4 regions of the Priestia sp. HNGD-A6 genome follow, and region 2 is predicted to be linked to each of the others. Evidence: riboswitches for the same ligand, from Rfam matches in the RefSeq annotation. Region 2 holds a riboswitch; each other region holds the start of a gene.

What was found. A riboswitch is a leader RNA that binds a small molecule or an ion and turns the genes downstream of it on or off. The one in region 2 is predicted to bind cyclic di-AMP.
Region 1: another riboswitch for cyclic di-AMP. It lies ahead of SCI76_RS21035 (TrkA family potassium uptake protein); the one in region 2 lies ahead of SCI76_RS20340 (dicarboxylate/amino acid:cation symporter).
Region 3: another riboswitch for cyclic di-AMP. It lies ahead of kdpF (K(+)-transporting ATPase subunit F); the one in region 2 lies ahead of SCI76_RS20340 (dicarboxylate/amino acid:cation symporter).
Region 4: another riboswitch for cyclic di-AMP. It lies ahead of SCI76_RS11785 (cation:dicarboxylate symporter family transporter); the one in region 2 lies ahead of SCI76_RS20340 (dicarboxylate/amino acid:cation symporter).

Annotation. Positions count from the first base shown of each region.
Region 1 covers NZ_CP138621.1:4,120,162-4,124,989, reverse strand. Annotated here, with positions in the region: gene SCI76_RS21050 (YjcZ family sporulation protein) at 151-237, shown strand; gene SCI76_RS21045 (YjcZ family sporulation protein) at 427-507, opposite strand; gene SCI76_RS21040 (TrkH family potassium uptake protein) at 835-2,154, opposite strand; gene SCI76_RS21035 (TrkA family potassium uptake protein) at 2,158-2,817, opposite strand; cyclic di-AMP (ydaO/yuaA leader) riboswitch at 2,942-3,086, opposite strand; gene SCI76_RS21030 (carboxymuconolactone decarboxylase family protein) at 3,202-3,660, opposite strand; gene SCI76_RS21025 (Lrp/AsnC family transcriptional regulator) at 3,781-4,236, shown strand; gene SCI76_RS21020 (peptidyl-prolyl cis-trans isomerase) at 4,525-4,828, opposite strand, start outside.
Region 2 covers NZ_CP138621.1:3,986,635-3,991,462, forward strand. Annotated here, with positions in the region: gene SCI76_RS20335 (NAD(P)/FAD-dependent oxidoreductase) at 246-1,715, shown strand; cyclic di-AMP (ydaO/yuaA leader) riboswitch at 2,318-2,472, shown strand; gene SCI76_RS20340 (dicarboxylate/amino acid:cation symporter) at 2,653-3,888, shown strand; gene SCI76_RS20345 (aspartate aminotransferase family protein) at 3,997-4,828, shown strand, end outside.
Region 3 covers NZ_CP138621.1:4,833,337-4,838,164, reverse strand. Annotated here, with positions in the region: gene kdpA (potassium-transporting ATPase subunit KdpA) at 1-1,322, opposite strand, end outside; gene kdpF (K(+)-transporting ATPase subunit F) at 1,347-1,427, opposite strand; cyclic di-AMP (ydaO/yuaA leader) riboswitch at 1,725-1,865, opposite strand; gene SCI76_RS25170 (hypothetical protein) at 1,881-2,018, opposite strand; cyclic di-AMP (ydaO/yuaA leader) riboswitch at 2,091-2,233, opposite strand; gene SCI76_RS25165 (undecaprenyldiphospho-muramoylpentapeptide beta-N-acetylglucosaminyltransferase) at 2,392-3,459, opposite strand; gene SCI76_RS25160 (CHY zinc finger protein) at 3,637-3,972, shown strand; gene SCI76_RS25155 (helix-turn-helix transcriptional regulator) at 3,992-4,306, opposite strand; gene SCI76_RS25150 (putative quinol monooxygenase) at 4,511-4,795, shown strand; gene nfsA (oxygen-insensitive NADPH nitroreductase) at 4,825-4,828, shown strand, end outside.
Region 4 covers NZ_CP138621.1:2,339,686-2,344,513, forward strand. Annotated here, with positions in the region: gene SCI76_RS11770 (EcsC family protein) at 1-128, opposite strand, end outside; gene SCI76_RS11775 (DedA family protein) at 153-758, opposite strand; gene ytvI (sporulation integral membrane protein YtvI) at 919-1,950, opposite strand; gene SCI76_RS11785 (cation:dicarboxylate symporter family transporter) at 2,164-3,423, opposite strand; cyclic di-AMP (ydaO/yuaA leader) riboswitch at 3,529-3,668, opposite strand; gene SCI76_RS11790 (undecaprenyl-diphosphate phosphatase) at 3,942-4,766, opposite strand.

The sequences.
Region 1 (4,828 bases), 130 kb from region 2:
TATCATAAAGGATTTCTGCGCAAATGAAAAAAGTAAGTGTTCTTCATTCTTCACAAAAAACGTTACCATTAAAAAATAGGCAAATTTCTCAATCACTTAACCCAATTAGTACATAGGATATAGAGACTTTTATTAAAGGAGGTTACACATATGGGCGCAAAAGGCGGTTTTGGTTTTTCATTTATCGTTGTTTTATTTATCCTATTAGTAATCGTAGGGTGTTCTTGCTACTACTAATTTCTAGAGAGGATGAACATCATTCATCCTCTCCTATTTCAAAAAAAACCATGCTTTCGCATGGCTACATACCGATTAGATGAATGAGTAGAGGAACTCATTGTTCGGCAATATTGAAGAAATTTTTGGTTTTTACTTCCGCCTAGTATGCCCTTTTTGACGGGGGCTATGCGCAAATAAAGTTAACGTTTAAAAGCGAAAGCCAGACGCACCTACAATAACAAGTAAAACAAATAACACAACGATTAACGCAAAATTTTGTTTTCCCACGTACCATCCCTCACTTCCTGTTATCTGCTTTTAGTGTATGCAACAGCTTGGCAAAATGTTTAGGACAGGGGTGCGGATTTTTCCAATGAGAAAAACCTTCAAATTTCGCCAAAAAAAGTGAATCATATTTTTGTTTCTTTCGTTATATATAGTAAGAGATTTTTTTACTATAAAAAAGGAGGGGCTTTAATGCGCCGACATTCCAAATTGCCCATTGTTCTTGTTTTTGCCTTCTTTTTATTCATCGCAACTGTTTTGTGCGTAACCTCTTATATGTCTTGAACGTATAAATAATATAAAAAAATCGCCTCATCGAAGGCGATTTTTCTATCCTAGCATTATATCTTCGTTTGGATAGCGAACGGCTTCACGCTTTTGCTTAGATAATGAAAACGCAAGCGTTAATGGCCCCACTTTTCCTAAAAACATGATAAAGATAATAATCACGCGTCCAAAGTACGAAAGTTCAGGAGTCGCTCCCATCGATAAACCTACTGTTCCAAACGCAGAAACAACTTCAAACATAATTTTTACAAACGGCAGGTTTTCCGAAATATTTAACAGGAAGATGGCCCCAAACACAAACATAATTGAAATCATCGTAATGGCTAGTGCCTTAAACACATGAAGAGGAAGAAGTCGTCTCTTTAGCAGCACAATATCTTCCCTGCTTCGTAAAAATGCCCATACAGAAAAGACAATCACCACAAACGTCGTGAGTTTGATACCCCCTCCTGTTGACGCACTCCCTGCACCAATGAACATCAATAAAACCATTAAAAACACCGTTGCGTCATGCAAATGAGCTAAATCAATTGTATTAAAGCCAGCGGTTCTTGTTGTTACCGCTTGAAAATAAGAAGCCCATACTTTGTCTCCTAATGATAAATTTCCGAGCGTATGCGAATTGCTGTACTCTAAGAAAAAAATAAAAAGCATGGCAATCACGTTAATGGCGAACGTGCTGATAATCATAATTTTTGAATGCAGCGTTAGTTTTTTATACGATTTTTTCACCCACATATCAGCAAGGACGGTAAACCCTAACCCACCAATAATAAAGAGAAAAGAAATCGTGATGTTAATAATAGGATCTCCTACATACTGAACTAAGTTATCAGACAGTAGTCCGAACCCTGCGTTATTAAAAGCCGAAATCGAATGAAACAAGCTAAAGAACAGCCCCTTAGACCATCCGAATTCCGGAACCCAGCGTATCGCTAAAAAGATCAGTGCAACAAACTCAATTAAAAATGAAAAGATGAACAACCTTTTAACTAGCAGCACAACTCCACCGACGCTCGTCTGATTTAATGCCTGCTGAACGAGCATACGCTCTTTAAATCCAATTTTTTTACCTAGCATCATAAAAATCAGCACGGCAAATGACATAATGCCAAGACCGCCTATTTGAATTAACAGCATAATAATGGTTTGACCGATGACGGTAAAACGCGTACCTGTATCTACGACGGCTAAGCCGGTCACTGTCATAGCGGAAGTAGATGTAAAAAGGGCGTCTACCCACCGGATTGGCTCAGTAGTAGAAAAAGGCATCATCAATAGAAGAGCACCAATAATAATTCCTCCGCCAAAAATGGAAACAAGAAGCTGCGGAGGAGTTAGTTTAATGATTTGTTTTTTCATGAGTTAAACTCCTTCTTCTTCAAAACGGTTTAAATCGCGATTATGTCCGATAACAATCAGCATATCTCCTTGTTCAATTATTTCATGCGCGGTAGGCGAAATCACCATTTCCCCGTCTTTTCGCTGAAAGCCGATAATATTGCAGCCGTACTTGGCACGGATATTTAAATCAAACAGCGTTTTATTATGAAGCTTTTTAGAAGCGACAATTTCGACAATACTATAATCCTTTGACAGTTCAATGTAATCAATGATTTTTTCTGACACCACGTGATGAGCAATACGCTTCGCAATATCGCGCTCAGGGTGAATGACTTTGTCCGCTCCTATTTTCTCCAGCACTTTTTGATGATACATATTCACCGCTTTTACCCATACTTGCTTAACGCCCATATCTTTTAAAAGCATCGTTGCAAGCACGCTTGCTTCGATATCGTCTCCAAACGAAATAAGAGCATGATCAACGTTACGAATGCCTAGCCCTTTTAAGCTAGCTTCATCAATTGCGTTCGCTTGCACGACATATGTAGCTGAGTTGCTATATTTCTTTACTACCTCCTGATTGCGGTCGATAGCGAGCACATCCACATCCAAATTAGCAAACTCTTCAACCAAACTGCCTCCAAAACGACCTAATCCCAATACAGCAAACTGTTTTTTCATAATGTATTTATTCCTTTCTTCAACTGCTGTGTGTTCTCTTAGCTTATACTTTTTCTAAAAAATTACATGTTTTTCTTAAAAAAAGCGCAAAAAAACACAGGAAGGCTCCTGTGTTTTTTCACACTCTTCCCCCTCAAAACGCTTGCGAAGTTAGCTGTCGGGTTCGGGTTTTAAGAGTAACCCTACCTTTTTAAGGATTCACCCCGGAGCACAATATGTGCGTAAATAATGGGTCCTCCGCTCCGTAATGGATTAAGCGATTTTTATTCAAATGTCTATGATCTATTTTTTAGAATAATCGATTCGATTCATGATACGTTTCACTTCACGAAAGCTATCTTACTCCTGTGGATTTTGTCTGTCAAGATATTTTTAGGGAAGACATCACTTGCGCTGCAAACTGCAAAAATCATATAAATCTAAACTGACAATCAGTTTGTGAAATTGATCAAACAAATTAATAACAGCCAAAAGCTCTAATAGCTGCGTATCACTGTAAAATTTCTTTAATTGATCCATATCAGCATCCGTCAAATCCCTTGGACGCACTCGGTATACATCTATAAATCGAAACAGCAGTCGATCTTTTTCTTCCAGCTCTTTTTCTCTTAACACTTTTTGATTAAGCGTCTTATCGCCTACATATGACATGCTCATACACGTCTCACAGCCGTTAACACCTGCTAGATAAAGCCTGATTTTTTCCTTAGTCTCTCTTTTTACTATATCACTGTTCCAAAGCTTGTCGTATAGCTCATCATACAACCTTTTTACATCTGGAATTAAGTTCAGTGCTTTTTCAAAATTTGTTCCCTCTTCGTTTGTTAACAAAACTCTTGCCATTTTTTACTCACTCCTTTTTAATTATTATAGTAAGAAAAATGGAGATTTCAGATAACAAATAAAACATATTATCTGCTATTACTAATCAAATGAAACATTAATATGAAAGAAGGTTTTCAATTGAAAATTGATGAAATTGATTTATCGATTTTGCAGGCACTGCAGCAAAACAGCCGTCTTTCCTTAAGAGAGCTAGGAAAACAAATTAACCTGTCTCCTCCTTCAGTGGCAGAGCGAGTAAGACAGCTAGAGAGCTTTGGTATTATAAAAGGATATACAATCGATATTGATTATGAAAAGCTGCAGTTGCCCGTCTCGTGTTTTATTGAAGTAACCATGAAAAACGGAGAGCACGAGCGTTTTAAACGATTTATTTCTCAGTATCCCTATGCTTTATTCTGTGAACGCATCGCCGGACAGGCTTGCTTCATTACAAAGCTTCAGCTTCCTCACCTGCACGTACTCGAGCAATTTATTAACGAAATTACACCTTATGCCAAAACGATTTCACACATCGCCCTTTCTCACGTGGAGATGTCTTCTGCATTATTGAGTCATTTAAAAGATGAAAAGTGATTGAAACATACGTTCACCGTACTAACGAAAAGATCCGAACGATTCATCGTTCGGATCTTCTTTCCACTAAACTACTTCTGTCCTAGCCTCTTTTATTCGTCCAAAAGCATAAAAAATAACCCTCCAAAGCTGGAGGGTATAAATTTTCCGAATAATGAAAGTTTTACAACTTCATTCTATCAGGTACCGACATTTCTGTCTACTTAAAAATGTAAAAGAGCTCTCTATTAATAGAAAGCTCTTTTACCTGCTTGTTTTTTGAAAACAATCAATCTATATAAAAGGGAACTACCTAAGGTTGAAAGTCACGTGAAACCTTGGCAGTTGATCCTGGATATACCGGTTGATATGATTCAAAACAAGTTCTTTCATCATTTCTTCTTTGACTTCTGATTCCGTTTTTTTATCTTTTTGTTTTAAAATAAGAATATAATAGACTTTACCCATTTTAATGGGCTTACTACACTCTCCGATGTGCTGTTTTTTTAAAACATCTATAAAAGAGGGAGATAGACTTGAAAGCTTTAGATTATCATCATTCTCTATTTTGCTGATGGTCTGGACATCAGCATATTTTTTTTGAACGTCTTGA
Region 2 (4,828 bases):
ATTAAAGAACCAGTGAACATTTCGTAGCGCTTGCTATTCGTTCGCTGGTTTTTATTTGGTTAAAATAAAAACGAATGTTTTTTTTATTTTTTTATTTTAATGTTCGTGTATATTGTTGACTAAAGGGTTTGTTTTTGATATATTATCAAATGGCTAGAAAATAACCGAATGATAATAAAAAAAGAAAATTCGGTCAATAACTTTTATCTTTTACCCAAAGAAAAAAGATGATGGGAGAATGTACAATGAACTCAAATTATGATGTTATTGTGGTAGGGGCAGGACCCGCTGGGATTTTTACTTGCTATGAGCTAACGTTAAAATTACCGGAAGCAACTATTTTATTAATCGATAAAGGACACGATATCTATCGACGTAATTGTCCGATTCTTCAGAAAAAAATTGAAAAATGTCCGCCTGCAGTTGGCAGAAAAGAGTTTGCTGGCTGTTTGCCTGCTTGTTCTATCACAAATGGTTTCGGTGGAGCCGGCGCATATTCAGACGGGAAGTTTAATATCACCAGTGAATTTGGAGGCTGGATGACGGATTATCTGTCTGAATCACAGGTGGTAGATTTAATTAAATACGTGGATGAAATTAATTTAAAACACGGAGCAACCGATACGATTACGGATCCGTTAACTGATAAAGTTCGTGAAATTGAAAAACGCGGATACGCAGCAGGATTAAAGCTATTGCGTGCCCAAGTGCGTCATTTAGGAACAGAGCAAAATTTAGAAATTTTAAAAAGCATTTATGAATACTTAAAAGAAAAAATTGATATGCAGTATAAAACGGAAGTAGCCGATTTAATAACAGACAAACAAGATGGTCAGCATATCGTGCGCGGTATTGAATTGAAGAATGGTGACAGAATTACGGCTGATAAAGTCGTGGTTTCACCAGGTCGAGACGGCTCGAAGTGGATGAGCGACTTACTAAAAAAACGCCGTTTGAAAATGATTAACAATCAAGTAGACATCGGTGTTCGAGTAGAAACATCTAACGTTGTTATGGAAGAAATCAACAAGCACTTGTACGAAGGGAAATTTATTTACAATACGTCTGTAGGTACAAGAGTCAGAACGTTCTGCAGCAATCCTTCAGGGCATGTGGTAGTAGAGAATCATTCAGGGATTATGTTAGCAAATGGACACGCATACAAAGATCCGAAGCTTGGAAGTCAAAATACGAACTTTGCGCTGCTTGTTTCTCATAAATTTTCGGATCCATTTGATCAGCCGAACGAATATGCGCACGAAGTATCAAGATTAGCTAATATGCTGTCAAACGGAGGCTTAGTTGTTCAAAAGTATGGAGATATTTTAAAGGGGCGCCGTTCAACAGCGAATCGAATTAAAGAAGGCTTTTTAGAACCAACGTTAAAAGAAGCTGTCCCTGGTGATTTGGGTTTAGTGCTTCCATACAATACAATGAAAAGCTTAATTGAAATGACAGAAGCACTGGATCATGTAACGCCTGGGTTAGCATCTGAACATACGCTGTTTTACGGTGTGGAAGCGAAATTTTACTCCGCCCGTCCGAAGTTAAACGATAAGTTTGAAACTGAAATTTCCGGTTTATACGTGGGAGGAGACGGAGCTGGTATTACGCGAGGACTCGCGCAGGCAAGTGCGTGTGGTGTGTGGGTAGCTCGTGACATTGTTGAAAAATTAAAGAATCGTAAAGCAAGTTCTGAACCTGTTACTGTATAAAAAAAGAGGCCGTCACGGCCTCTTTTTTTATGGGTTAAATCAACGAGAGGGAATAAGTAAAAAGTAAAGAACTTGTACCGCTCCAACTCCGATAGTTTTATATGATAATTACCCGCTCCTTTTTTAAAAGATAGTAGGAAATCTATACTTCTATCTTGAGCAGAATTAAGTAGAATAAGGGGAATTGATAGTGTCGATTTCTTCGCATCAATAAAGTCAGTGAAATTTTAAGGAGTGTATATCAAGCAGTACAAGGATAAAATCAACAGTTGGAAAGAGTTATTTTTTTGATAAGTAAAATATTTATGGAAGCAGTAAAGCACATGGATATTAGAATAATTATACATATTTATGAATGGTATTAATGAGAAGAAAGTTCACTTTATAAACTATTTTTTGAATTAATTTTTTATCCATTAGATTGTAAGTCTTGTTAAATAGGTGTTTTTGGTTTATTGAAATATGATGTAAATATTTTAAAATATAACAATTCTCAACTTTTTACGATAAAATCATGCATTATTTTTGAATAAAAACTTGACAGAAACATATAAAATGAATTTTAATTAAAGTAACAATTATTATCATGCAAAAATATTAAAGAAAATTATTTGCTTAATCTCTTTTGCTTTATAAGAGAACGGAGGACCCATATTTGTGCGTAATGTACTTGGGGTGAATCTTGAATGAATCAAGTAGGGTAACTCACATACCCGAATCCGACAGCTAACTCCGTAAGCATTCAGTGAGGGAATAACAGGTCTATGAAACCATGATATTCTCATGGTTTTTTGTATAGCTAAAAATATTCCTAAACTATTAATCTGAAAATTTTTAATATATTGTATATTTTGAGTGTTATCGCCCTCAATGCATGGTAAAATAAGTATGGTAGTTAGAATCATTCTAATATAATTTATTTACGGGAGGTAAATCTATGAAGCTATCGACAAAGATTATTATCGCGCTAATTGCTGGTGCTATTGTAGGAGTGTTAATCAATGCTTTTGCTCCAAGTGCTTTTGCTCCGCTGGACAAGTACTTGTTTACACCGCTTGGCCAAATTTTCTTAAGCTTAATTAAAATGCTTGTTGTACCAATTGTGTTTTTCTCTATCACGTTAGGTGTAGCAGGTTTAGGAGATCCCAAAAAATTAGGAAGAATCGGGGCAAAAACAGTTTCCTACTTCCTAGTGACAACAACCGTTGCAATTATTATCGGTTTAATTTTAGCGTATGCAATTAAACCGGGTACATTTGGATCTTTTGATACACAAAACGCTTCTTTTGAAGCTGAAAAAGCACCACCGGTTGGAGAGACATTCTTAAATATGATTCCAGTCAATCCAATTCAAGCGATGGCTGAAGGGAATATGCTTCAACTTATCGTTTTCTCTATCTTTATCGGTTTTGGTATCACGATGCTTGGAAGTAAAACAAAAGGACTTTACAATTTACTTGAGCAAGGAAATGAATTGATGATGTACCTTGTGAATCTAGTGATGAAGTTTGCTCCGTACGGAACATTTGGGCTTCTTGCAACCGCGGTTGGAAGTCAAGGCTGGCAGGCAATTAAAGCGATGGGGCTATACATGATTGTAGTCGTGCTCGCGCTGTTCATCCATTCAATCGTAACATATGGGGGATCAGTCGCTCTTATGGCCAGACGTAACCCTATTGATTTTTTTAAGGGTTTTGCTCCTGCGATGACAGTTGGATTCAGTACATCAAGCAGTAATGCAACGCTTCCGATTTCAATGAATGTGGCGCAAAAAAATCTTCGTGTCCCCGAGTCTATCAGCAGTTTTGTTCAGCCATTAGGTGCAACTATTAACATGGATGGAACGGCAATTATGCAAGGTGTAGCGACTATTTTTATTGCGCAAGTATACGGGGTTGATCTGTCGTTGGGCGCTCTTGTGACGGTTGTGTTGACAGCGGTGCTTGCTAGTATTGGTACAGCAGGCGTGCCGGGAGTTGGTCTTATTATGCTAGCGATGGTACTGAGTTCGGTTGGCCTGCCTGTAGCAGGTATCGGATTAATTATCGGAATTGATCGCTTGCTTGATATGCTTCGTACGTCTGTAAATATTACAGGAGACGCTGCGTGTGCCGTTATTGTGGCTGAGTCAGAAGCAAAGCGTATCGATAAATCTGTAACGCAATCAGCTTAATATGTGTAAAAGTTCTAGCTATATGCTAGGGCTTTTTTTATTGGCAAGAAACTCTTCTTTTCAGCATACAGTTTAATAAGAGTGTGTGTTTGAAAGGAGAGTGCGGAAATGAATAAAACCCATGTGATAAAGCCGCTGCTCGACGACGACTACCCAGTTATTTCATATGGAAAAGGAATTTATTTGTACGACCAAGATGGAAAAAAGTACATAGATGCTTCGTCAGGGGCAGTTACAGCAAGTATCGGACACGGCGTAAAAGAAATTATTGATGCGATGACGGATCAGGCACAGAAAGTTGCGTTTGTATATCGGTCGCAGTTTACAAGCGATCCGACGGAAGCCTTAGCTAAGAAACTATGTGAATTAAGCAGCAATCATTTCCAGTGGAGCTTTTTTGTTAACAGCGGGACAGAAGCGACTGAAACGGCTATGAAAACAGCCATTCAGCATTTTCAAGAGCAAGGAAAGCCAACCAAAACAAAGGTTTTGTCACGCTGGATGAGCTATCACGGTATTACAATAGGAGCGCTGTCTATGTCAGGGCACGTTGGAAGACGAAAACGTTTCTCGTCTTTGCTTGAAGATTATCCTTCGGTTTCACCTCCTTATTGCTATCGATGTCCGTTTCATCAAACCTATCCATCCTGTAATCTTGCTTGTGCACACGAATTGGAAACAGTTATCAAACGAACCGGCCCTGAACATATTGCTGCTTTTATTACAGAGCCCATTGTAGGAGCTGCCGGAGCAGCTCTTACACCTCCACCCGGTTATTATGAAGTGATAAGAGAAATTTGTGATAAATATGATGTGTTATGGATAGCCGATGAAGTCATGACTGGAGTTGGGCGTACAGGCGTGATGTTTGCATATGAGCACTGGGGAGCTAAACCAGACATCATGACGCTTGGAAAAGGAGTGGGAGCAGGATATACAC
Region 3 (4,828 bases), 850 kb from region 2:
GATATACCTTCCATTCCTAAATGAGTAGTGAGCGCTACGGCTGTTCCTCCTAAAATTAGCAGCGGCTGCAGAATAAGCGTCACGGCAATGAGTTTCATTTCTTTTCCTTCAATTTTTTTACCTACGTATTCTGGTGTTCTTCCAACCATTAAACCTGATAAAAATACGGCAATGATGACGTACATCATAACATTCATAAATCCTGCTCCGACACCGCCAAATACGGTATTTAACATCATATTTCCAAGCGTTAATAACCCGGTAAGAGGCGTCAGGGTATCGTGCATGGTGTTGACTGCACCTGTTTCACTTGCTGTCGTCACGATGGCGTAAAGCGTCGACATGCCGACACCAAAACGGACTTCTTTCCCTTCCATATAACCGTTCGCTTCATTTAGATGAAAAGCACCAAGTCTTGGATTGCCTCCCCACTCTGTTACAAACGCTGTGCTTAAAATAACGATAAACAGCATACTCATCGCTACAAACAAGATGCGGCCTTGCTTACGCTGTCCGATCATTTTTCCGTATGTGAAAGGAAGTGCTGTTGGCAATAACAGCATAAGGACGATTTGTAATACATTGCTCAACGCGTTAGGATTTTCAAATGGATGAGCTGAATTGACACCAAAAAATCCCCCTCCGTTGTTTCCTAGCTCTTTGATTGAAAGAAAAGAAGCAACTGGTCCCCTTGCTATTTGCTGCGTTGCTCCTTCTAATGTATGGGCAGTCACAGTCCCGCTTAACGTTTGAGGGACACCTAAAAACGCAAATAAAATGCCTGTTATAAAAGCGATAGGAAGTAAAATACGCGTAATTGACTTTACAAAATCAACAAAAAAGTTTCCCATTTCCTTCCCTGCTAGCCCACGAATAAAAGCGATTGCTACTGCAAGTGCCGTTGCTGGTGCAGCAAACATCATAAATACAATGGCGGCCATCTGCGAGAAATAGGACAAACCTGATTCGCCGCTGTAGTGCTGCAAGTTCGTATTTGTCATAAAACTAATGGCCGTGTTAAAAGCAAGTGCCGGATCCATTCCTTTGATGTGGCTTGGGTTAAACGGCAGTACCCCTTGAAACCGGAAGATAAGGTACACCACAAAAATCATAAACGTATTCGCCAAAACAAGAGCAAATGCATATTGCTTCCACGTCTGATTAAGCCCTTTAATTCCTGCTGCTTTAAACATAACTGTTTCTATCTTTCCTACCAAGCTAGTGTTTTTGTCGTTTGAAAACACATTCGCTATATAAATACCTACGCGCTTTGCAATAAGCGCTACAAAAACAAGCAGCAGCGCAACTGATAGTAGAAAAATCCCCACGTTTTATTCCTCCGCTTATTAAAATTGTTCTGGATTTAACAGTACATATACTAAATAAATTAAAACGAGAACTGAAATACCTAACAAAATGAACGACATGTTCACTTCTCCTCTCTTTCGTCTACTACATGAGACGACCAGCAAATAATTCCGTACATAGCAGCTGTTAATATGGCAAGCGTTCCAAGCATGATCATATCCAAGTTGCTCCCTCCTAACTGTTTCCTAACAAAAATGATAGCTTCTAAGCTTAGTAACTATTGCTTTACATAAACCATCACGTCCAAGAAAGCTAAAGGCGAGACGTGATGCTATTTTTTTCCACTAAAAAACCGCAGAAGAGAGTTCTCTTCCGCGGTTTAATGCACGACAAATAAGCCGTGATTGACACGAATTTTTTACTCCCAAAACGCTTACGGAGTTAGCTGTCGGATTCGGGTTATGGAAGTAACCCTACTCAGTTAAGAGATTCACCCCTAGTACATACGTACAAAATATTGGGTCCCCCGCTCATAATTGATTAAGCGTATCTTTGTTATTTAATTTTTAGACTTAATAATAGTTTTTACTGCTGCGTTTAAAACTTTGATTAACTAACGTAGACAAATAGCGGTTTGCTAGATCAAAAGATTGCTGATCGCACATGGCCCGATATTCAATCATTTGAATCATTTGCTTAGATAAATGCATCCTGACGCTCCTTTCACCTATATTTTGAAAGGAGCGTACTATCCGCTGTTATAGAAAACGACCACGATTACACCATCCTCTCTCTTAACGCTTACGAAGTTAGCTGACGGGTTCGGGTCAAGAAAGTAACCCTACTCAATTAAGAGATTCACCCCTGATAATTGGGTCCTCCGCTCTTTCCTTCTCTTTCAGAAAAGACTCAGCGTTTCACAGTGGAACGTTTCATGAGAGTAATCTTACTCCTGTTAAAATTTACTGTCAACAACATTTTTTGAAATTTTAAAAGCTTTATTTTTCTATATTTATTCATTATTTTAAAATAATAATTTCAGAAGAAAAAAGCGTTCTTATCGAGGAGATAAGAACGCTTTTTTTAGCTCATTTTCTCAATTTCATTTACAAGAATTGAAATGGCATCCGTTTTTGTTGCTTCACGCATTGTACGCTTCATCGTACTTGCCTGCTGCTGAAGCTCATTTACTTCACGCAAAAACAGTTCTTTTGTTAACTGCTCTTCTTCTACAACCATACAGTAGCCTTTTTTCTTAAAGGATTGTGCATTTAAAATTTGATCTCCGCGACTCTGTGCTTTTGATAAAGGAATAATCATCATCGGTTTATGAAGAGCTAAAAACTCAAAAATGGCATTGGATCCGCCGCGTGTAATCACATAATCAGTTGCCGCTAGAACATCAGGAAGCTGTTCGTTTACGTATTCTAACTGACGGTATCCCGACTCTTTTTCAAGGCTTGTATCAATATTGCCTTTTCCGCAAAGGTGTACAATTTGGAATTTCTTTTGCAGTTCAGGCAAAGACTCTCGAACGATTTCATTAATACGGCGTGCTCCTAAACTTCCGCCCATAATCGTTAAAATGGGGCGCTTATCATAAAAGCGTAGCCAGCTTTCCCCGTTCGCTGCGCTTCCGCTAAATAGCTCTTTTCGAATAGGTGAACCAACAACCTGCACTTTTTCTTTTGGAAAGTAGTTTGCGGCTTCATCAAAAGAAGTGAAAATTTTAGTGGCAAATTTCTGCGCAATTTTATTTGCCAGTCCCGGTGTTAAATCACTTTCATGAATGAACACGGGAATGTTTAAAGATTTAGCAGCCATTACCACAGGAACTGTGACGAAACCCCCTTTTGAAAAAACAAGAGAAGGCTTTAACTTTTTCAGCACGCGACGTGCATCGCCAACCCCTTTTGCTACTCGAAATACATCTTTTACATTTTCCATATCTACGTATCGACGCAGCTTCCCGCTTGAAATCGCATGATATGGAACGTTTAATTTTGTAATTAATTCTTTCTCAATACCATTGTGAGAACCGACATAATGGATATCCCATTTTTCACTGTCTAATTCTTTCATGATGGCAATGTTTGGTGTTACGTGTCCAGCTGTTCCGCCTCCGGTAAAAACGATAACTTGCTTACTCATTTTTTCTTCCTCTCTTTACTTCACTTAATCGATCTGTTTTGACATCAATTTTTATCTGATCTTTTTAGCATGCAATCTGACATGTAAAACGATGGTTTTATTATAGCATTTTTCTTTTTACATATGTATGATAAGGCGTATAAAAGCATGCTATACTTTTCATAAGGAGTGATGATAATGAACAAATCTGTACCTGCAGTAAAAGGTGACACAGTGGATTCCGAAACGCGCTGTACGCACTATCATACGGATAAAGATATTATTGCAATAAAATTTTATTGCTGTCATACATATTATCCATGCTATCAATGTCATAACGCACATGCGGATCACGACATTAAAAGATGGCCAAAATCTATGTTTAATGAAAAAGCTATTCTTTGCGGAGTATGTAAACATGAGCTCTCAATTAATGAATACTTAACCTGTAACTCGACTTGCCCTCACTGTCGTTCTTCTTTTAATCCTGGATGCAGCCTGCATGGACACATTTATTTTGAACAAAAAAGCTGAACAAAACATCGTTCAGCTTTTAAAATAATTGCTCATCTATATTGATAATGGAAGGAAGCAGACCTGGGAACAGTTCCTCAAGTTCTTCTAAACGCAAGGAATAATAGTGCTGCGTACCTTCTATACGTAGTTTAATAATTCCAGCTTCGCGAAGTACTTTAATATGATGTGATAGCGTTGATTTTGATACATTTAATTTTTGATAATACGAACAGGTCTGCTCCTTTCTTGTCGCTAAACACTGTACAATTCGCAGCCGGTTAGGATCACTCAATGCATGTAAAATAGGCGTTAATTTAATTTCAGATTTCGGTGGTTGATAAGGTTTTCTCATGCTTAAAATATAACACAGCTTCTTTTGTGTATCAATGTTCGATAACTTTCGAACTAAATTCCTTGCACTGTTATTTAATCGGTGTTATAGTTTCATTGTTCGATGATATTCGAACTTATCTTCATTTTAATCGTAAATTGAATGAAAGATTAAAAACAAAACAAATAATATAAAGCACCATCATTATTAAAGGAGGAATCACCCATGATTCATTTACAAGCTTCAATGAAAGTTAACCCAGCAAAAAGAGAAGAATTTTTAGAAAACGTACAAGAACTAATTAAGCATTCTTTACAAGAAGAAGGAAACAGCAACTATCAACTATTTGAAGATGCTTTTACACCTAACACATTTATGATGATTGAAGAGTGGAAAAGCGAAGAAGCAATTCAAGCACACAATAAATCAGCTCATTTCCAAAGTTTTGTAGCATTTGCTCAAACTGGCGTACTTGTAGCACCTTTAGATGTAAAAACATTACAAGGCTAAAAATAACTTCTTTGAAAGGATGACGCATCATGA
Region 4 (4,828 bases), 1.6 Mb from region 2:
GGCGTTACTTTATCTAAAGCTGAAAAAGGCAAGCGAGCCAGCCGCTCCCAGAAAAAAAGTCCTTTTTGGTCTTTCTCCCACTTTTCAATTTTTCGTAATTCTATTCTCAATTGTTCATGCTCTGACATATCCTCACTCTTTTCCTCGATTTATCAGCTCTGTCCTACTTGTTTATTCCGCACATATTTAATGATAAAAAACAACGCAATTAAAACAACAATTCCGATTCCAATAGGCTGCATGTATTGAGACACAATCGGACCCACCTCTTTCCACTTAGGTCCTAACTTATATCCTAAATATACGTAAATAGCCGTTACTGGAAGCATCGCAACAAATGTGTAAATAGAAAACAGCCATACATTCATTTTTGCCATCCCGCATGGAAAAGAGATAGCCGTACGCACTCCTGGAATAAACCGTCCAAAAAAAGCGACCCCGCTGCCGTACTTATTAAAAAAGCGATCGGCAGCGTCAATTTCTTTTTCTTTCACCAAAAAATATTTTCCATATTTTAAAACTAGCGGTCGTCCACCGTAACGTCCCAGTGCATAAAGAGTCAACGGTCCACACACACCGCCTACTGTACCTGCAAGGATAGCCAGATACAAGTTCATATCACCTTGGTACACCCAATACCCTACTAAAGGTAAAACAAGCTCTGCGGGGACAAACTCAAACGTTAATGCTAAAATTACGCCAAAATAAGAGAGCTGTTTTAGCGCTTCAATTAAAGAAAGTAAAACCGACTCTAACAAAAATTCTCCTCCTCATGTCATTAAATCTAAGACTGCAAAACTATAATTTAGCCGATTGATAGATAAAAACCAACGCGACATAGTTTTTTCCTTTCCCTCTTTACGTATGACGTACTACAAAAGTTTCAATAAAAAAAAGCGCTAGTTTTATCCAGCGCTTTTATAGTTTAAAGTTAATTTGAATAATACCTACTTTACGAAGAGCATCGTATAAAATAACTAAAGCCGGTCCTAAAAACAACCCGACAAAACCTAAAAGTTTAAATCCAATGTACAAACTAACTAATGCAGCCAAAGGTGAAATACCCATATTTGTAGAAAATACTTTTGGTTCTACTACACGTCTTACTACCGTAATGACTCCAAATAGAATAAATAAGCCGATTGCTAATGAGTCATGTCCTTGCGTAAGAGCAAAAATCCCCCATGGAACGAGCACCGAGCCTGTCCCAAGGATTGGTAAGATATCGACAATTACAATTAATAAACTAAGCAGCGCGGTATACGGAACATCTAATAGCCAAAGCCCTACATAAGCCATTACAAACGTCATGACACTTAAAATAATTTGTGCCTTAATAAAACCAACCCCCGCTTGGATAAGCTGAGTGATGACAACTTGTAGCTTATATTTCGTTTCTTCTGTTAAAAATGACTTAATTTTATTTTTAATAGCAGGCAGCTCAAGGCTGATAAATACAAGCGCTACTAAATAAATAAGAAACTCTAATAGAAACCCAGGAACAGTAGCGGCAAAGCTAATGATGATTTCTACCGTACTTTTTAATAGAGAATCTAATGAATTTACGGTTTTTTCAAGCGTGCGCTCGATAGAAGAAATCACTTCCGTAGGAAGAGCGTTTGAATAGTACTTCCACTTAATAATAGTTGGATAAATTGCGGTTTCATAGATTTCTTTTACAAATGAAGGCGCTATTTTTGAAAGAGCTACCACTTGCGTAACGATTGTCCGAACAATAAAAAATCCAATAAGTATGAGCGAAACAACATATAAAATGAAGGTCATAAGCACTGCATAGACTCTCTTCATTTTAAAAGATTGATATAATTTTTGAACAATACCCTCAAGTGCTAATGCTGTTAATAAAGCAAACACAATCGGTAAACTGTAAGGGATTAACAAACATACGATTACTATCGAGGCGATGACCCATATTCGCTTTTTCCACATACTCTACTATCCCCCAACTAGCTAAGCTATCTCTATATTTATTGATAAAGAAAGGAACCAGTGACTGCTTTTATGTAAGAATAAAATTTGGATATATTTATACCTGATGTTACATATTATAGGTTCAATTTCCATAATAATAAAGGAATTATTATGAAAAAAGCTACTTATTCTAATTTTTTGAATAGAATAAGTAGCTTTTTAATTTATAAATTAGCCGGCTCTCATGACCTCTGTACCTTTTTTAGGGTCAAATTTACCTTCAGATTTAGACATCACAATTGCTGCTAGTGTGTTTCCTACTAAGTTAACAACCGTACGTGCCATATCCATGATTCTGTCTACTCCCGCAATGAAGGCTAATCCTTCTGCCGGAACGCCGATTGTTCCAAGAGTAGCTAGTAATACAACAAATGATGTTCCTGGCACTGCAGCCATTCCTTTAGATGTAACCATCAATACAAGAATGAGCGTCAGCTGTTGAACGATCGTTAAATCAATACCATACACTTGCGCTAAGAATAACGCTGCAATCGCTTGATAAAGAACAGAACCATCTAGGTTAAATGTATAACCAATTGGTACAACGAACGATACGATAGCTTTTGGACAGCCCATCTTTTCAAGCTTTTCCATAATACGCGGAAGAACTGTCTCAGAACTAGATGTACTGTATGCTAACAACAGTTCATCTTTCATATAGCGGAATAAGTGGAAAATGTTAATTCCTGCCCATTTCGCAATTCCTCCTAATACAACAAGTAGGAAGAAAATTAACGCTAAGTAAACTAAGATAACAAGCTTTCCTAATGAAAGGAGTGACTCTAAACCGAATTTCGAAACTGTGACACCAATTAAAGCAAATACTCCAATCGGAGCCACTTTCATTACTAGGTTTACCACGTGAAACATTGCGTGAGAAACGCCGTCAAAGAATTGAACAACAGGCTTTCCTCTTTCTCCAATTGCCGCTACTCCAAGTGCGAACAATACTGTAAAGAAGATAATTGCTAGCATGTCCCCTTCAACAATTGACTGGAAAAAGTTTGTCGGAACAATGTGTAAGAATGTTTCAGCCACTGACTTTCCTTCTTGCTGTTTGGATGTTTCAACGTATTGTGAAATATCACTCTTCTGTGCTGAATGAATGTCTACACCTTGCCCAGGATGAAAAATATTAGCAACCAATACACCGATTATAATTGCAAAAGTCGTAATAATTTCAAAATAGAGAATGGTTTTAACGCCGAGCTTTCCGACCTGTTTACCGCTTCCTGCTCCTGCAACTCCAACGACTAAGCTTGAGATAACAATTGGAATAACAATCATCTTAATTAATCTTAAAAATAGGTCTCCTAGCGGCTGTAGGTATGTTACTACACGCGGATCGTTAAACCAAATTACTCCTACAAGAACACCGAGGATTAAACCGGTAAAAATCTGCGTAGCCAAACCAAAACGAATTTTTTTCATAGATGTACCTCCCCAAAGATGTATGACATTTGTATATACTTTTCTGAAAAAACAAAAAAGACTATTCTTAAGAAAGAACAGCCTTTTACTTACGCTATTTTGGGCTCTTTCTCTCAATAAAGCAAACGAGGTTAACTGTCGGATTCGGAATTGAGAGTTTCCTACCTTTTGTAAGGATTCACCCCAAGGCAGCTTTACTGCCGATAATGATTCCCCCGCTCTATACGATTAAGCTTATTATTCAATTTTTATAAAATTAAAACGATCTATACGTTGTCATACGTTTTTTACAGTCAATAAAACTAAACAGAAGTCTTACTTTTACTTAACTTTATACTGCACAAATATTAATTTACTATTTTTCGACACGTTTTGTCAATACCCATGTTTATAAAACGCTTTCAAAAGACAATAATATATATTTATGCAAAAAAGCTATTGCAATGTTGCAATAGCTTTTTCTTGCTTTTTAAGTCTTTATCAGAAGTTTAAATGGCTATAAAATACGCTTATTTATTTTATAAAAATACAAAATATAGAATAGCCGCTAAGACAATTCGATAAATGGCAAACGGAACTAATTTAATGCGGTTGATTAATTTTAAGAAGAAGCGAATCGATATAAGCGCAAAAATAAAGGCGCTGATAAAACCAGCAATAAAAAACGGTAGTGCATCTGATGTGAAATATTGCCAGTTTTTAACCAATGAAAGTCCACTTGCTCCTGCCATAATTGGCACTGCCATAATAAATGTAAAATCTGCGGCTGCCTTATGGCTCATTCCAAGAAGAACCCCTCCTGAAATCGTTGAGCCTGAACGAGAAAAACCTGGCCAAAGAGCAATACATTGAAACAGTCCTATACCTAGTGCTTGTCCATAAGACATTTGGTCCACCGTCTCTACACGCGGACGTTTAGGTCCAAACAAATCTGCTAGAATCATTAATACAGCTCCGACCACTAAGCCAATTAGCACCGTATTTAAAGAAAACAAATGTTCATCAATGTAATCATCAAACAAAAGTCCTAACACTCCTGCGGGTAACAAACCAACAATTACCTGCATTAAATTTAAGCGATTTGTCGGTCCAATTGCAGCAGCTGGTTTTTTTCCCAATCCTAATAAATTAATAAAACGATCTTTAAAAATAACAACTACTGCTAAGATCGACCCTAGCTGAATAACAATCTTAAATGTATTAGCTACTGGAGATGAAAATAATTCTTTTGAATTTAACCACAGGTCATCCACAATAATCATATGCCCAGTTGACGAAACAGGAGCAAACTCTGTTAAACCTTCTACAATCCCTAAAATGATTGCTACAATAATTTCCCACATAAAGCTATGTACCTTGCCTTTCTTTCAAATTAATAAGCTTATCGCTTCGTTTTACATGCTCA